Regions from separate parts of the Streptomyces sp. NPDC058052 genome, predicted to be linked through region 1. Evidence: riboswitches for the same ligand, from Rfam matches in the RefSeq annotation. Region 1 holds a riboswitch; each other region holds the start of a gene.
What was found. Region 1 has a riboswitch for thiamine pyrophosphate ahead of thiO (glycine oxidase ThiO). Riboswitches for the same ligand answer to the same signal wherever they lie in the genome.
Positions count from the first base shown of each region.

Region 2: it holds a riboswitch for thiamine pyrophosphate, as region 1 does, so the genes downstream of both, thiC (phosphomethylpyrimidine synthase ThiC) here and thiO (glycine oxidase ThiO) in region 1, are expected to answer to the same signal.
Region 3: it holds a riboswitch for thiamine pyrophosphate, as region 1 does, so the genes downstream of both, ACFVU3_RS02185 (thiamine ABC transporter substrate binding subunit) here and thiO (glycine oxidase ThiO) in region 1, are expected to answer to the same signal.

Region 1 covers NZ_JBHVRX010000009.1:171,759-175,026, reverse strand. The annotation lists gene thiS (sulfur carrier protein ThiS) at 1-182, opposite strand, end outside; gene thiO (glycine oxidase ThiO) at 179-1,369, opposite strand; TPP riboswitch at 1,367-1,480, opposite strand; gene ACFVU3_RS15530 (NAD(P)/FAD-dependent oxidoreductase) at 1,564-2,787, shown strand; gene ACFVU3_RS15525 (Rv2175c family DNA-binding protein) at 2,989-3,268, shown strand, end outside.
Region 2 covers NZ_JBHVRX010000033.1:21,682-24,949, forward strand. The annotation lists gene ACFVU3_RS32580 (YibE/F family protein) at 1-1,093, opposite strand, end outside; TPP riboswitch at 1,132-1,270, shown strand; gene thiC (phosphomethylpyrimidine synthase ThiC) at 1,265-3,052, shown strand; gene ACFVU3_RS32590 (hypothetical protein) at 3,116-3,268, opposite strand, start outside.
Region 3 covers NZ_JBHVRX010000001.1:440,270-443,537, reverse strand. The annotation lists gene ACFVU3_RS02190 (ABC transporter permease) at 1-93, opposite strand, end outside; gene ACFVU3_RS02185 (thiamine ABC transporter substrate binding subunit) at 132-1,217, opposite strand; TPP riboswitch at 1,299-1,408, opposite strand; gene rlmN (23S rRNA (adenine(2503)-C(2))-methyltransferase RlmN) at 1,438-2,550, opposite strand; gene ACFVU3_RS02175 (phosphatidate cytidylyltransferase) at 2,793-3,268, opposite strand, start outside.

The DNA of each region.
Region 1 (3,268 bases):
GTCAGGACCTCGACCCGGTCGCCGTCGGCGAGGAGCGTCGTCGCCCACTCGCCGCGCGGCACCACCGTCTCGTTGACGGCGGCGGCGACCCCGGAGGGGGCGGTGGTGAGACCGGCGACCAGGGAGGCCAGGGAGACGGGGGCGGCGAGCGCGCGCGGCTCGCCGTTCACGGACACGTTCATGCGGGCTGCTCCTGACGTACGGAGAGAGCGGTGGGGAAGCGGCGGGGGGAGAAGGGGCGCGCCTCGTCGGGGAGGACGCCGGTGGCGAGCGCCTCCGCCATGACATCGCCGGTGACGGGGGTGAGGAGGATCCCGTTGCGGTAGTGGCCGGTGGCCAGGTGGAGGCCCGGCAGGGCGCTCGGCCCGAGGAGGGGCGCGTTGTCGGGGGAGCCGGGGCGCAGCCCGGCGAGGGTCTCGGTGAGCGGCAGCTCGGTGAGGCCGGGGACCAGCTCGTGGGCGTCGCGCAGCAGCTCGTACACCCCGCCGGCGGTCACCGTGGTGTCCCAGCCCAGCTCCTCGCTGGTGGCGCCGACGACCAGCTCGCCGTTCTCGCGCGGCACCAGGTAGACGTGACTGCCGCGGACCACGGCCCGCACGGTGCGGGAGAGGAAGGGGGCGTACGGGGCGGGGATCCGCAGCCGCAGGACCTGGCCCTTCACCGGGCGGACCGGCGGCAGGACCGCGGCGGGCACGCCGGCGAGGCGGCCGCTGAGGCTGCCGGCGGCGAGGACGGTCTGGCCGGCGGCGAGCTCGGTGCCGTCGCCGAGGACGACTCCCCGCGCCCGGTCGCGGACCACGACGAGCCGTTCGGCGACGGCCCGGTGGAAGACCACCCCGGCCCGTTCGCAGGCGGTGAGCAGCGCGGCGGCGAGCCGGCGCGGGTCCACCTGGTGGTCGCCGTCCACCCGCAGCCCGCCGCGCACCCCGGGCGCGAGCATGGGTTCGAGGCGGCGGCACTCGCGGCCCGTCAGCCATTCGGAGGCGAGTCCGCAGCGCGTCTGGAGGGCGTGGAGTTCGCGCAGGTGGGCCCGGTCGTCGGCGTCGAGCGCGACGGCGAGGGTGCCGCAGGCGCGGTAGCCGACGCCGTGGCCGGCCGCCTCCTCCAGTTCGGCGACGAAGGCGGGGTAGCGCGCGGCGGAGGCGAGGTTGAGCCCGAGCAGGGTCTCCTCGCCGTAGTGCAGTTCGGTGACGGCGGCGAGCATGCCGGCCGCGACCCGCGCGGCGCCGTCCCCTGGTCCGGGGTCGACGACCGCGACGCTCAGCCCGCGCAGGGCCGCCCGCCAGGCGGTGACGAGGCCGATGACGCCGCCCCCGACCACGAGGACGTCGGTGGGCCGACCGCTGTCGGTTCCTTCGGAAGAACGCATGGGCGTTCCCGCCCCTCCCTTCGCCGGCATGACCCGGATCAGGTTCGTACGGTCGGAGGCCGGCCAGCCTCCCTCTCAGCCCGGTGCGTCCGGGCTCCCGCGAGTGGTGTGTGCCCGCCACCCTAGCCCCCGCCGCCGGAGCGCCGCAGGGGACCTCTCTTTCTGACGTGCCGTCAGATGCGTAAGGTGGACGGGTGAGCGAGCAGAAGCAGACCCAGCGGCACGTCGTGATCGTCGGTGCGGGGATGGCGGGCGTCCAGACCGCCGTCGCCCTGCGCGAGCAGGGCTTCGAGGGCCCCGTCACCCTCATCGGCGCCGAACCCCACCAGCCCTACGACCGGCCCCCGCTCTCCAAGGCCGTCCTCCTCGGCAAGGCCGAGCACTCCGCCTTCGACGTCGACTTCGAGTCCCTCGGCGTCGACCTCCGCCTCGGCCTCGACGTCACCGGACTGCGGCCCGCCGAGCGCGAACTCGTCACCGAGGAGGGGCGCTTCCCGTACGACACCCTCGTCCTCGCCACCGGCGCCCACCCGCTCACCCTCCCCGGCACCGAGGGCGTCCCCGGCGTCCACCTGCTGCGCACCCTCGACGACGCCGTCCGCCTCGGCCCCGTCCTCGCCGGCGGCGGCTCCGTCGTCGTGGTCGGCGCCGGCTGGATCGGCGCCGAGTTCGCCACCGCCGCCCGCGAGGCCGGCTGCGCCGTCACCGTCGTCGAGGCCGCCCCCCTGCCGCTCGCCGGAGCCCTGCCCGCCGAGGTCACCACCGCCATGGCCGGGTGGTACGCCGAGAGCGGCGCCGAACTCCTCACCCACGCGCGCGTGGACACCGTCCGGCCCGGCGTCGTCGTCCTCGCCGACGGCCGCGAGCTCCCCGCCGACGCCGTCGTCGTCGGCATCGGCGCCCGCCCCGCCACCGACTGGCTCGCCGGCTCCGGCATCGCCCTCGACCCGAGCGGCGCCGTCACCGCCGACGACCGGCTCCGCACCTCCCTGCCCGACGTGTACGCGGTCGGCGACTGCGCCTCCTTCCCCTCCGCCCGCTACGGGGAGCGGCTCCTCGTCCACCACTGGGACAACGCCCTCCAGGGCCCCCGCACGGTCGCCGCCTGCGTCACCGGCGTCGAGGGCGCCGAGCCGGAGCCGTACGACCCCGTCCCGTACTTCTGGTCCGAGCAGTTCGGCCGTTTCGTCCAGTACGCCGGCCACCACTCCGGCGCCGACACCCTGGTCCGCCGCGGCGACTCCTCCGGCGCCTCCTGGTCGGTGCTCTGGCTGCGCGACGGGGTGCCGGTCGCCCTGCTCGCCGTCGGCCGACCCCGCGACCTCGCCCAGGGGCGCAAGCTCATCGAGGCCGGCACCCCCGTCGACCCCGAGCGCGCCGCGGACCCGACCGTCCCGCTGAAGTCCGCCGTCCGGTAGTGCCTGTCCGGAAAGCGACGCCGGGCGGGATCCTCCGGGCGGGCCCCGGGCGCGCGGACTCCGGCCGGCTGCCCTCCCCGCGCCGCCCGGACGGCGCAAGGGCCCCCGGACGGGCGCACGGGGGCCCCGCGTCCCCCCGGACGGAGGCGGCCCGGGCGGGCCCGACTACCGACTGTCGGTCCCGGATGGCAGGCTTGTCCCGTGACCGAGATTGACGCAAACATCGATGCTCTCGTCCCCGCCTGGCTCTACCTCCCCGACATCGCGGAGATGCTCGACGTCGAGGTGACGCGCGTGCGGCAGCTGGTGAAGGAGGGCCAGCTGATCGCCGTGCGCCGCGGAGAGAACAACGCGCTCCAGGTGCCGGCCGCCTTCATCCAGGACGACAAGGTCGTCAAGGGCCTCGCCGGCACCCTGACGCTCCTCAGGGACGACGGCTTCTCCGACGAGGAGATGCTGGAGTGGCTCTTCACCCCGGACC
Region 2 (3,268 bases), on a different contig from region 1:
CCCAGACCACGGAGGTCTGGGTGACGGTCACGTCGTCCAGGACACCGAGCGAACCGATGATCACACCGGCGAGCAGCAGGCCGGACATGTCGATCTCCGGGTAGAGGCCGTGGATGAGCCCGGTGTAGTCGTCGGTGTTGCCGCTGAGCGAGGCCCAGCCGATGAAGAAGGACCCGAGCAGACCGATCAGCAGCAGCGAGATCAGCGTGCCCAGGACGGCGACCGAGGTGCGGGCCGAGAGCCCGTGGCACATGTAGAGCGCGAGAAGCATGATCGCGCTCGATCCGACCACCGCCACGACCAGCGGGTTCGACCCCTCCAGGATCGCGGGCAGGATGAAGAGCGTCAGCACCAGGAAGCTCACCGCGAGCGCGATCAGTGCCATCACGCCCCGCATCCGCCCGACGAGCACCACCACGAGCGCGAAGATGCCGGCGAGCACCGCCATCGGCACCTTGCGGTTCACGTCCGTGACCGAATACTGCAGGTCCTTCGGGGCGTCGGGCGCGTAGGCGACCACCACGCCCTGGCCCTCGTCCAGTTGGCGCGGGGCGTCCGGCTGCACGATCTCGGTGAACTGCCGGCCCTTGTCGGGACCGCTCGTGACCTCGATCGTCGCCTTCTCGCACTGCCCCTGCTGCCCGTTGACCGCCTCGCGGCCCTGCGGGGTGGAGGTGTCTCCGGTCGGCGGCACCTGTGCCGCGTTCACGTCCTCGCAGTCCACCTGCTCGACCGCGACGACCTTGCCCTGCTCGGTCTGCCGGTCGAAGCCGACCCCGGTCCGCTCGTGCGCGGGCGTGCCGCCCGGCCAGAGCACCACGAGACCGACGACCACGGCGGTGGCGAAGGGGATGAGGACGGCCGCGATGACCCGGCGCAGATGGCGGGAGACGGGTGCGGCGGGCCCGTGACTGTGGCTGTGACCGTGCCCGTGGCCGGGGCCGTGCCCCGGATCGTGGCCGTGGCCGGAGCCGTGACCAGCGCCGTGGCCGGAGCCGTGCCCGTGCTCGTGGCCGTGCTCGTGGCCGTGCGGATCGGGGGTCTGCTGCGAGGAAGTCACCGACCGATCATCGCAAGAACGGCGGGGGCCCACTGTTCAGCACGCCCGGGAGGGCGCTAGCGTGGTGACACCTTTGCACACGCGGGAGCTCGGAGCACCGGGCTGAGAGGGCGCTGATCACCGTACGCGGACACGTACGGGAGGAGGCTGCGCCGACCGCCGAACCTGTTACCGGGTAATGCCGGCGTAGGGAGATTCGGTCTCATGACCATTCAGGATGCACGCACGCCTGCCTCCGACCAGAAGGACCCGAACGGCGAGCGCACGCCGGGCTGGCACAAGGGGTACGTCGAGGGCTCCCGCCCCGACATCCGGGTGCCGGTGCGTCAGGTGCACCTCACCAACGGCAAGGACGTCACGCTGTACGACACGTCCGGTCCGTACACCGACCCCGCCGTCGACACCGACGTCCGCCGGGGCCTCCTCCCGCTGCGCGAGAACTGGATCATCGCGCGCGGCGACACCGAGGAGTACGCGGGCCGCCCGGTCCGTCCCGAGGACGACGGCATCAAGCACACCTCGCCGCGCGGCGGCGGGCTCAAGAACCTCGACGCGGTCTTCCCCGGCCGCCCGCGGCTGCCCCGCCGGGGCCGCGACGGACAGGCCGTGACCCAGCTCGCGTACGCCCGCCGGGGCGAGATCACCCCGGAGATGGAGTACGTGGCGATCCGGGAGAACGTCTCCCCCGAGGTCGTCCGCGAGGAGATCGCGGCGGGCCGCGCCGTGCTGCCGGCCAACGTCAACCACCCGGAGATCGAGCCGATGATCATTGGCAAGCGGTTCCTGGTGAAGGTCAACGCCAACATCGGCAACTCCGCGGTGACCTCCTCCATCGAGGAGGAGGTGGAGAAGATGACCTGGGCGACCCGCTGGGGCGCCGACACGGTCATGGACCTGTCCACCGGCCGCAACATCCACACCACCCGCGAGTGGGTGCTGCGCAACTCCCCCGTGCCCATCGGCACCGTCCCGCTCTACCAGGCGCTGGAGAAGGTCGACGGCCGCGCCGAGGACCTGACCTGGGAGATCTACAAGGACACGGTCATCGAGCAGGCCGAGCAGGGCGTGGACTACATGACCGTGCACGCCGGCGTGCTCCTGCCGTACGTGCCGCTCACCGCGCGCCGCAAGACCGGCATCGTCTCGCGCGGCGGCTCGATCATGGCCGCCTGGTGTCTCGCGCACCACAAGGAGAACTTCCTCTACACGAACTTCGAGGAGCTCTGCGAGATCCTCGCCGCGTACGACGTCACGTACTCGCTCGGCGACGGCCTGCGCCCCGGCTCGATCGCGGACGCCAACGACGCGGCGCAGTTCGCGGAGCTGAAGACGCTCGGCGAGCTCAACACGATCGCCAAGCGCCACAACGTGCAGACGATGATCGAGGGCCCGGGCCACGTCCCGATGCACAAGATCAAGGAGAACATCGACCTCCAGCAGGAGATCTGCGAAGAGGCGCCGTTCTACACGCTCGGCCCGCTGACCACGGACGTCGCGCCCGCCTACGACCACATCACCTCCGGCATCGGCGCCGCGATGATCGCCTGGTGGGGCACGGCGATGCTCTGCTACGTGACGCCCAAGGAGCACCTCGGCCTGCCGAACCGCGACGACGTGAAGACCGGCGTCATCACGTACAAGATCGCGGCGCACGCGGCGGACCTGGCCAAGGGGCACCCGGGCGCCCAGGAGTGGGACGACGCCCTCTCCGACGCGCGCTTCGAGTTCCGCTGGGAGGACCAGTTCAACCTGGCCCTCGACCCGGACACCGCCCGCGAGTTCCACGACGAGACGCTTCCCGCGGAGCCCGCGAAGACCGCCCACTTCTGCTCGATGTGCGGCCCGAAGTTCTGCTCGATGAAGATCTCCCAGGACATCCGCCGCGAGCACGGTGGAGACCTGAAGAAGGAGGAGATCGAGGCCGGCATGGCCGAGAAGTCGGCGGAGTTCGCCGCCTCCGGCAACCGCGTCTACCTGCCGCTGGCCGAGTAGCGGTCGGCCGTACGAGACCCACCCCGGCCCGCGGTCCACGGGGGGATCGCGGGCCGGGGTGCGTCAGGGGTCCCGGGGCGGTGGGGCGGTGGCGGTGAGGGCGGCCTGGAGGAAGGGGACGACGCCGCGTTCCAGGAGGGCGTGGCGCCAGGCGGCGCGGGCACGGGTGAGTTCGTCGTCGGGGGCCTCGGTCTCGGCGGGGCTGTTGCGCAGGGC
Region 3 (3,268 bases), on a different contig from region 1:
GTCCCAGGCGCCGCCGGGCCGCAGCCCGCGCTCGACGATCGACACGACGGGCCAGGCGAAGAAGACCGCGAAGAACGCGACGGGCAGGGCCATCAGGCCGAGCCGCGCCGCGCTCCCCCTGCGGTCACGCCTCACTTGAGGAGCGACGACCACTGCTGGATCCACGCCTCACGCTTCTCGGCGATCTTCTCCGGCGCCATCGTCCGCGGCTTCTCGACGACCACGCCGTGCCGCGTGAACAGCTCCGGCAGGACCGCGTCCTTCGCCACCGGGTTCACGAACATCTGGAGCGGCATGTCCTCCTGGAACTTCTTCGAGATCAGGAAGTCGATGAGCGCCTTGCCGCCCTCGGGGTTCTTCGCCCCGTGCAGCAGGCCCGCGAACTCGATCTGCCGGAAGCAGGTGCCGGTGGACACCCCGGTGGGCGCCTCCTTCGGCTGCGGCTCCGCGTACAGCACCTCGACCGGCGGGCTGGAGGCGTAGGAGACGACCAGCGGACGGTCGCCCTTGGCCTCCTTGCCGCCGGCCGAGCCGGAGAACTCCTGGTTGTAGGCGAGCTCCCAGCTGTCGACGGTCTTCACGCCGTTGGCCTTCAGCTTCGACCAGTAGTCCTGCCAGCCGTCGTCGCCGTACTGCGCGACCGTACCGAGGAGGAAGCCGAGGCCCGGGGAGGACCGCTCCGGGTTCTCCACCACGAGCAGGTCCTTGTACTCCGGCTTCGCCAGGTCGTCGAAGGTCTGCGGCGGCGCCAGCTTCTTGTCCGCGAAGTACTTCTTGTCGTAGTTCACGCAGATGTCGCCGGTGTCGATCGGCGTGACGCGCTTGTCGAGCCGGAAGGTCTCCGGGATCCGGTCCAGGCCCTTCGCCTCGTACGTCTCGAAGATGCCGTTGTCGAGGGCGCGGGAGAGCAGCGTGTTGTCGACGCCGAAGAAGACGTCGCCCTGCGGGGACCCCTTGGTGAGGATCTCCTTGTTGACGGCCTCGCCCGCGTCGCCGGCCTTCAGCACCTTCACGGTGAAGCCGGTCTGCTTCGTGAACTCCGCCAGCACCTCCTTGGAGGCGTTGAAGGAGTCGTGGCTCACCAGGGTCACGGACTTCGGCGCGGGCGTCCCGGTCTTGCCCGCGGCCCCGCGGATGTCCTCGGTGGAGCAGGCGGCGAGGCTCGTGACGCCGAACGCCGCGGCCAGCGCGACGGCGGCTGCCTTCTTGGTGTGCATGTGTTGTCCTCCTGGGTGGGACCAGGAAGAGACGCGGCCCTGCCCGCGTCCGGGAGACCGGACGCGGGCAGGGCGCAACAGCTCGAGTTACGACCGAACTTCCTACCCAGAATGACCTGGGCGAGGTTCAGAGGGTCTGCGGTCTACGGTTACCGCACTCTCAGCGCTGTGGCGCTCCCCTGTCGGAATATGCAGGTGTGTTCGAGCACAGGGTACAAGGTCAGCGTTCGGAGGCCGCGAGCTGTCCACAGGCACCGTCGATCTCCTGGCCCCGGGTGTCGCGGACGGTCACCGGCACGCCATGGCGGGCGATCGCGTCGACGAACGCCTTCTCGTCCTCCGGGCGGGAGGCGGTCCACTTCGAGCCCGGCGTCGGATTCAGCGGGATGAGGTTGACGTGCACCCGCTTGCCCTTCAGCAGCTTGCCCAGCAGGTCACCGCGCCACGCCTGGTCGTTGATGTCCCGGATGAGGGCGTACTCGATGGAGATCCGGCGGCCGGACTTCTCCGCGTACTCCCAGGCCGCGTCCAGCACCTCCCGCACCTTCCAGCGCGTGTTCACCGGCACCAGCGTGTCCCGCAGCTCGTCGTCGGGGGCGTGCAGCGAGACCGCGAGCCGGCACTTGAAGCCCTCGTCGGCGAAGCGGAGCATGGCCGGCACCAGACCCACCGTGGACACGGTGATGCCGCGCTGGGAAAGCCCCAGGCCGTCCGGCTCGGGGTCGGTCAGCCGGCGGATGGCTCCGACGACCCGCTTGTAGTTGGCGAGCGGCTCGCCCATGCCCATGAAGACGATGTTCGACAGCCGCGCGGGCCCGCCGGGCACCTCGCCGTCACGCAGCGCGCGCATGCCGTCGACGATCTGGTGCACGATCTCGGCGGTCGACAGGTTCCGGTCGAGACCGGCCTGACCGGTCGCGCAGAACGGACAGTTCATGCCGCAGCCGGCCTGCGAGGAGATGCACATCGTCACCCGGTCCGGGTAGCGCATGAGCACCGACTCGACGAGCGTGCCGTCGTGCAGCCGCCACAGCGTCTTGCGGGTGGTGTCGTCGTCGCACGAGATGTGCCGCACCACCGACATCAGGTCGGGCAGCAGCTCACCGGCGAGCTTCTCCCGCGCGGCGGCCGGGATGTCGGTCCACGCGGCGGGGTCGTGCGCGTACCGGGAGAAGTAGTGCGTCGACAGCTGCTTCGCGCGGAAGGGCTTCTCGCCGATCGCGGCGACGGCCTCCTTCCGCTCGGCGGGCGTCAGGTCGGCGAGGTGCCGCGGCGGCTTCTTGGCTCCGCGCGGGGCGACGAAAGTGAGTTCTCCGGGGGCCGGACGAGCCACGGCGGCGTCTCTCCTCAAACAGGCACGAGGTCGGACGTCCCGCGACGGCGGGGAGCGCGGCACGGCGGTGCCGGAGCGACCTCACTGGACCGTCCCCGCGGTGGCGAGGACGACGAAAGGGCCCGGGGCGCACGCCCCGAGCCCTTCCAGAGTACCCGCTGTCCGTCAACCCGTTCCGACGAAGAGCTCCGGCGGCCGGCCGGCCGTCCGGTGCCGCCGGAAGGCGCCGCCGCCGTGACCGCTCAGCCCGTGCCCACGAACAGCGCCAGCAGCAGCCACACCACGGGCGCCGTCGGCAGGAGCGAGTCCAGCCGGTCCATGATGCCGCCGTGACCGGGGAGCAGCGTCCCCATGTCCTTGATGCCGAGGTCCCGCTTGATCATCGACTCGCCGAGGTCGCCGAGCGTCGCGCTCGCCGCCACCGCCAGGCCGAGGATCAGACCCTGCCACCAGGAGCCGTCGTCGATGAGGAACTGCATGCACAGCGCGCCGGCCGCCATCGCGAAGGCCACCGCGCCGAACAGCCCCTCGCGGGTCTTGCCGGGGCTGATCCGCGGCGCCAGCTTGTGCTTGCCGAACCGCCAGCCGACCGCGTACGCCCCGGTGTCGCTGACCACCGTGAGCAGCAGGAAGGTCAGCACCCGCCCCGGCCCGTCGTCGGCGGTCAGCAGCATCGCCACGAACGTCGCCAGGAACGGCACGTAGAACGCGGCGAAGA